Linked DNA regions of Occallatibacter riparius. The protein of the gene in region 1 interacts with the protein of each later gene in a pairwise test. Links are inferred from orthologs where the notes say so. Each region holds a gene or a part of one and is shown on either strand. Other genes may lie near its edges.

Region 1 (3,256 bases):
GAAAAACGGCAGACCAACCACTGGTACGTAGCCTGCGAACAATCCGGCGAGCTCCGCCTCGGTGCATGGAACTCGCGCATGCGCCAGCGCCCCGGCACCAAGCATCTCTGCGGGCAAACCTGCCTTCACAAACTCGTCGACGAATTCATGGCCCGCACCACCGCCACGCGTGCCGCAACCGCAGACCCCTCCGAGCCCGCCCCCGCGCGCCCGGAAATCGACGCCAGCCTAACCTCATCCGTCGCCTACGACGGTGACGAGTCCTCCGCCCGCCTCATCGCCACGCCGGTCTTCCCCATGCAGCCAAGGCTCGTCACCGAGCCCGCAGCTCCCGCGCCGCAAATCGACTCGACCCCGAACTACGCCTCTCGCCGCTGGCGCGCCGAAGCCTGGGAGCGCGAGCGCAACCGCGAGCTCCGCACCCACCCCCGCCACAAAGGTCTTTAGGGCAATCGCGGCGAAGCCGCAGTTGGCCGCACCGCAGGTACCGCTGACTCGCTGACTTGCTTGCCGCGCAGCGGCGCTGACTTGCTGAGCGAAAAACCAGATCGCCAAGGGGAAATACGCCCCTCACGTCTTTTGCTAACGCGAGTGAAGAAGACCGCCGCCCGCCGCCCTGCACGAGTGGCGCCGAAGGCGCAATTGGCCCCACCGCAGGTGGTTGGCCGCACCGCAGGTGCCTTAGCTCCGCTCTTCTATCAACTTCCGCAGCCCCGCCTCATCCAGCACCGTCACCCCCAGCTCCCGCGCCTTGTCCAGCTTCGATCCCGCCTCTTCCCCCGCCACCACGTAGCTCGTCTTCTTGCTCACCGAGCCGGCCACCTTCCCACCCGCAGCCTCGATCATCGCCTTCGCCTCTTCGCGGCTCAGATTCGGCAACGTGCCCGTCAGAACAATCGTCATTCCCGCCAGCTCTGACGACCGCTTCTTCTTCTCTGCGGTCATCTTCACGCCGACAGCCTTCAGGTGCTCGACCAGTTCCCGGTTCGCTGGCCGCGCAAAGAAGTCCACAATCGCATGCGAGATACGCGGCCCAACCTCTTCCACCCGCTCCAGCTCTTCCGCGCTTGCGCTCACAATATCGTCCATTGACCCGAACTCCTGCGCAATGGCCTCCGCCGTCCTCTCGCCCACAAACCGGATCCCCAACCCCATCAGCACTCGTGCCAGCCCTGCGCCTTTCGAGCGCTCAATCTCCTCCAGCAGTGTCCGCGACGACTTCTCGCCCCACCGCTCCAGGCTCATCAAATCCTCGAGCTTCAGCGTGTACAAGTCCGCCACGCTGCGCACCAGCCCCTTTTCCAGCAACTGCGCGGCGCTCACCTCGCCCAGCCCCTCAATATTCATCACCCCACGGCTGCCCCAGTGCTCCAGCGCCCCATGCAGCACGGCCGGGCAGTCCACATTCACACACCGGTAGTCGGCCTCCCCCTCTTCGCGCACCACATCCTGCTTACACACCGGGCACTTCGTCGGATACACAAACTTCTCGGTCCCGCGCGGATGCTCCGCGTCCTCCACAATCGCCGCCACCTTGGGAATCACATCGCCCGCGCGCTCCACCTTCACCCAGTCGCCGATCATCAACCCCATGCGCTCAATCCAGTCGGCGTTGTGCAAGGTCGCCTGCCGAATCGTTACGCCACCCACGAACACCGGTGCCAGTTGCGCCGTCGGCGTCAGCTTCCCCGTGCGCCCCGTCGTGATCAAAATTCCCTTCAACTGCGTCAGCGCCTGCTCAGCCGAAAACTTGTAGGCGATCGCCCACCGCGGCGCCTTCCCCGTGTACCCCAGCCGATTCTGCGTCGCCTGCGCATCCACCTTGATCACCACGCCGTCGATGTCATACCCCAGCGTGGCGCGCTTCTTCTCCGCATCGGCGATGAACTTCATCATCTGCTCGACCGTGTGCACCTTCCCTCGGTGCGGATTCACGCGGAACCCAAGCGCCGTCAAAGCATCCAGCGTTGCCTCCTGCCCAATCTCCAGATACGCGCCTCCGCTCAGCAGAAAATACGCATACACATCCAGACGCCGCTGCGCCACGATGTTCGGATCAATCGTCCGCAGCGTGCCCGCCGCTGCATTCCGCGGATTCACCGCCGGCGTTAGCCCCTGCGCCTCGCGCTCTTTATTCATCTGCTCGAACGCCTTCTCCGGCATCACCGTTTCACCGCGAACCTCAAAGCTCTCAGGCACTCCGGCCTTCTTCATCCGCGCCGGCGTAATACTCAATGGCACGCTTCGAATCGTCCGCACATTCGACGTAACGTCTTCGCCGATCTGCCCATCGCCGCGTGTCAACCCTCGTGCCAGCCGCGCCCCGCCATCCGGCGTGCCCTCGTAGTGCAGCGCGATGCTGAGCCCATCCATCTTCAGCTCGCACGTGTACTCCACCGGTAGATTCCCCGCCAGCTCATGCACCCGCCTGTCCCAGTCCCGCAGCTCCTCTTCGCTGTATGCGTTGTCCAGGCTCAGCATGGGACGCGAGTGCGCCACCTTCCTGAACCCCTCCGCCGGCTTGCCGCCCACGCGCTGCGTCGGGGAGTCGGCCGTCACCAGTTCCGGATGCTCCGCCTCAATCCGCTTCAGCTCGTTCATCAGCTTGTCGAAATCGCGGTCGGAAATCACCGGCGCATCCAATACGTAATACAAGTGCTCATGATGCCGAATCTCTTCGCGCAACTCCTCTGCGCGCTTCGCCGTCTCGCTCGTCTGCCTCTTCCCATCCATGCGCGAATTATAGGGGCATAACGCATTTGACCTCATCCACAACCCCCTCGCCAGCCGCTCTCCTCGGGGGTACACTGATCTGCGTTCGTATGAAGACAAGAAATCTGCTCGTGCTTTTCCTTGGGTGTGCCTTCACCCTTTCCCCGGCTCCTGCTCAAGTTCCCGCCGGGTGGGTCTCAGCCGATCCTGGCTTTGCCCCGCTCACATTGATTGCGAAGGATGGTTCCATGTGGGCCGCCGGAACCCAGCAATCGATAGCCGTCTCTAGCGATGGAGGCGTTCACTGGGCCCTCAAACATCACGACGCTAACGGAGCAGTGCTCCGCGTCCTGCATTTCGTCAACAAGCAGTTCGGCTACGCCGCGGGGTCCGGCGGAGTCGTCCTGTTCACCCGCGACGGCGGCGCAACCTGGTCCGGTCAGAAGCTAGCCTCTGAAAGCATTCTGCTAGCAGCATTCGGCGACCCTCAGAATGGAGTCATCCGCACCCGTTCGTCGCTCCTCTCTACAACCGACGGCGGCAA
Region 2 (3,440 bases), 2.7 Mb from region 1 along the record:
CACGCAGCCTGCAGCACGATCATGGCGACGGGCCGGAACGTGATCCGCGGCTCCATGCGCCTGAGAACGATGTTGCGCCCGATGCCCGAGACGACGATCCACGCGATTGCGGCAGCCGGTACAAGCCAGCGCAGCACCATCACCAAATGCGGCCGATACATGTCCCATGCCACGGCAAGCTTGAGAGCCGAAACCCATGGGTTGGTGATGTCGAGCGCATTCAGTCCCGTGGTCTCTGGCGGCAACTCGGCAACAATCTTCTGCAATTGCACCCAGCAGACGAACAGGATCGGCGCACCGACGAGCCATCGCCACACAACTTCGATCACTGTGAGAGAAGGACGCGCGAACACCCAGCCCATCTGGCCAACAATGGACTGGGTGCCGCGAACGGGCGAGCGCGTCATGCTACTTAACGACAAGGTTAACCGTCTTGTTGGGAACGACAATGACTTTCGCAATGCTCTTGCCGGCGATGCGAGCCTGCACCTTCTCGTCAGCGAGCGCAACGGCCTGCACCACATCGTTCGTCGAACCGGCTGGCACGCGAATTACATTGACCATTTTCCCGTTCACTCCGATGGGAATCTCCAGCTCATCTTCCTTCGCCAGTTCGGGATTGCTCTCCGGCCAGGGCGCGCGAAGCACGGCGCCTTCGCCGCCAAGCTCCTCCCACAATTCCGCGGCGGTGTAAGGCGCGAACGGCGCAATCAGCAGCACCAGCGAGGTGAGCAGCTCCCGAATCACCGGCGAAGGAACTTCCCCCGACGCAAGCTGCGCATCAGCTGCCGTCAGCTCGTTCACCAGTTCCATGATCGCGGCAACACACGTATTAAAGTGCCAGCGGCCTTCGAAGTCCTGCGTGATCTTGGCAATCGTCTGATGCAGCTTGCGCAGCAGCTTCAGACTGGTGCCAGCAGGCTCCGTCGCTGCCGCGCCATTGGCGGACTTCGCAGCACCTGCGTGCTTCATCACCAGGCGATACACGCGCCCGAGGAAGCGGCTCACACCGGCCACACCGTCTTCCTGCCAGTCGAGGTCGCGATCGGGCGGCGCTGCGAACAGCGCATACATACGCGTCGCATCGGCGCCATAGCGCGCCACCATATCGTCGGGAGAGACAACATTGCCCTTCGACTTCGACATCTTCGCGCCATCCTTGATCACCATTCCCTGCGTGAACAGGCGCGTCGCCGGCTCGTCATTCTTGATCAGCCCCAGATCCCGCATAACCTTCGTCCAGAAGCGCGAGTAAATCAGGTGCAGGATCGCGTGCTCCACGCCGCCAATGTACTGGTCGATCGGAAACCAGTGTTGCGCGGTCTCCGGATCAAAGGGCCCTGTCGAGTTCTTCGCATCCGTGTAGCGATAGAAGTACCAGCTCGAGTCGACAAACGTATCCATCGTGTCGGTCTCGCGCCGCGCCGGCTGGCCGCACCTGGGGCAGGTCACGTTCACGAATTCCGGCACGCGGCCCAGTGGCGACCCGCCCTGCTGCGTGATGGCGATCTGCTCTGGCAGAATTACTGGTAACTGCTCGTCCGGCACAGGCACAATGCCATCCGTCTCGCAGTGGATCATCGGGATCGGCGTACCCCAGTAGCGTTGCCGGCTCACGCCCCAATCCTTCAGGCGGAACGTAACCGTCGGCTCGCCAATTCCCTTCTCTTTCGCAATCTGCCCCAGCCGCTCCTGCGCCTGCGCGCACGTCAGCCCGCTGAACTCGCCGGAATTCACCAGCACGCCGTCTTCGCTGCAGAACGGCAGTTCCGGCTCTTCAGCCGCGCCGCCCGCAGGCGCAATCACACGCCGAATTGGAATCGCATACTTCTGCGCAAATTCGAAGTCGCGCTCGTCGTGCCCCGGCACGCTCATGATCGCGCCCGTGCCGTAGTCCGACAAAATGTAGTTCGCCACCCAGATCGGCACACGCTCGCCGTTATACGGATTCACCGCGAAGTGTCCCGTCGGCACGCCGTGCTTTTCAATGGCGCCTACATCGCCGGCCTCGCGCGCCTTCTTCTGCTCATCCAGAAGCTGCGCGACCTGCTTGGCCAGGCCCGCGTCGTTCGCGGCCATGTCTTTCACCAGCGCGTGCTCCGGCGTAAGCTGAATGCTCGTCGCGCCAAAGATCGTGTCGATGCGCGTCGTGAAAACACGAATACGCCGCCCCGCCGGAATCGCCTTCAGCGAGCCATCTTCGTTCTGTGCATTCACTGCATCTTCAGCTAGAAAGAAGTCGACCTCGGTGCCTTCGCTGCGGCCGATCCAGTTGCGCTGCATGGTGCGCACCTTCTCGGGCCAGCCCTCCAACTTGTCCAGCCCGTCGAGCAGTTCCTGCGCATACGCAGTGATACGGAAGAACCACTGCTCCAGGTCGCGCTGCTCCACGATGGTGTCTTCGTGCCGCCAGCAGCGCCCGTCGATCACCTGCTCATTCGCCAGCACCGTGGCGCACTCAGGGCACCAGTTCACCTTGCTCTTCTTGCGGTACACAAGGCCGCGCTCGTACATGCGCAAAAAGAACCACTGGTTCCACTTGTAGTAGTCGGGCAGGCACGTCGTCACTTCCGTTGCCCAGTCGTATCCGAGCCCCAAGCGCTGCATTTGGCGCTTCATCGCGGCGATGTTCGACAGCGTCCACTCCCGCGGCGGAGTGTTGTTCTTCAGTGCCGCGTTCTCTGCCGGAAGCCCGAACGCATCCCACCCCATCGGATGAAGCACGTTGTAGCCGCGCATCCACATATGGCGCGCCAGCGCGTCGCCAATCGAGTAATTCCGCACGTGGCCCATGTGGAGCTGGCCGCTGGGATACGGCAACATCTCCAGCACGTAGTACTTAGGTTTGCCACCGTCGGTAGGGTGAGCCGCGTACAACGCGGGGTCCGCGGCCCAGCGCTCCTGCCATTTCGGCTCAATCGCCGCCGGGTCGTATCTCAGTTCTTTCTCATCCGCCATAACCTCCTATTTTAAATGGGGAGATTCTGGCGGCTTCGGACCTTCGAGATCCTTGCAGGAAACCTGCCGCATCATTTCCATGGTGACGGGATAGGTGGATGGTGGCTGAAACATGTAAGTTTCTGGCTCAGAGTCATTGATGCTGACCAGTTCGCGCGACCACCGCACCGTCCAGTTCGCCTTGCGCGGATACTCAACCTCCTGGCTCACCCACAGGTTTAGCGAAGGCACCACCCAGTGCTCCTCATTTAGATACGGCGGCTCGCCTTGGCCGTCACCGAACGCCCGCCAGGACGAGTAATAGCCCTTCGCCTCAAGCCCCTGAATTTGCGTCGTCCCCAACTCCTCCGTCACCACGCTCGGAGACTCGGGCTCACTCGCTACAACGGGATCCGAGTCGCCCGGATTCGGTCCGCCAACCGGATGCGATGAAGTCTCGAAGTTCAGCGTGAACACTCCGTCATCCGACTTCCAGCAACCAA

The links.
Region 2: the proteins of ligA (region 1) and leuS interact in binary tests that used the Escherichia coli proteins (3 or more experiments, as listed by UniProt). The link is inferred for Occallatibacter riparius from one-to-one orthologs.

Annotation. Positions count from the first base shown.
Region 1 is NZ_CP093313.1:2,742,437-2,745,692, reverse strand. What follows is about bases 208-3,148. They hold ligA (NAD-dependent DNA ligase LigA), read right to left. Parts: upstream 2,734-3,148; coding sequence 682-2,733; downstream 208-681. Other genes in these bases: MOP44_RS11110 (YCF48-related protein), read left to right, coding at 2,823-3,148; MOP44_RS11120 (hypothetical protein), read left to right, coding at 208-447. In the rest of the region: more of MOP44_RS11120, read left to right, coding at 1-207; more of MOP44_RS11110, read left to right, coding at 3,149-3,256. UniProt on the Escherichia coli protein: DNA ligase that catalyzes the formation of phosphodiester linkages between 5'-phosphoryl and 3'-hydroxyl groups in double-stranded DNA using NAD as a coenzyme and as the energy source for the reaction.
Region 2 is NZ_CP093313.1:5,416,299-5,419,738, forward strand. The notes cover bases 184-3,308. They hold leuS (leucine--tRNA ligase), read right to left. Parts: upstream 2,959-3,308; coding sequence 409-2,958; downstream 184-408. Other genes in these bases: MOP44_RS22165 (hypothetical protein), read right to left, coding at 184-407; MOP44_RS22175 (hypothetical protein), read right to left, coding at 2,965-3,308. Outside these bases: more of MOP44_RS22165, read right to left, coding at 1-183; more of MOP44_RS22175, read right to left, coding at 3,309-3,440.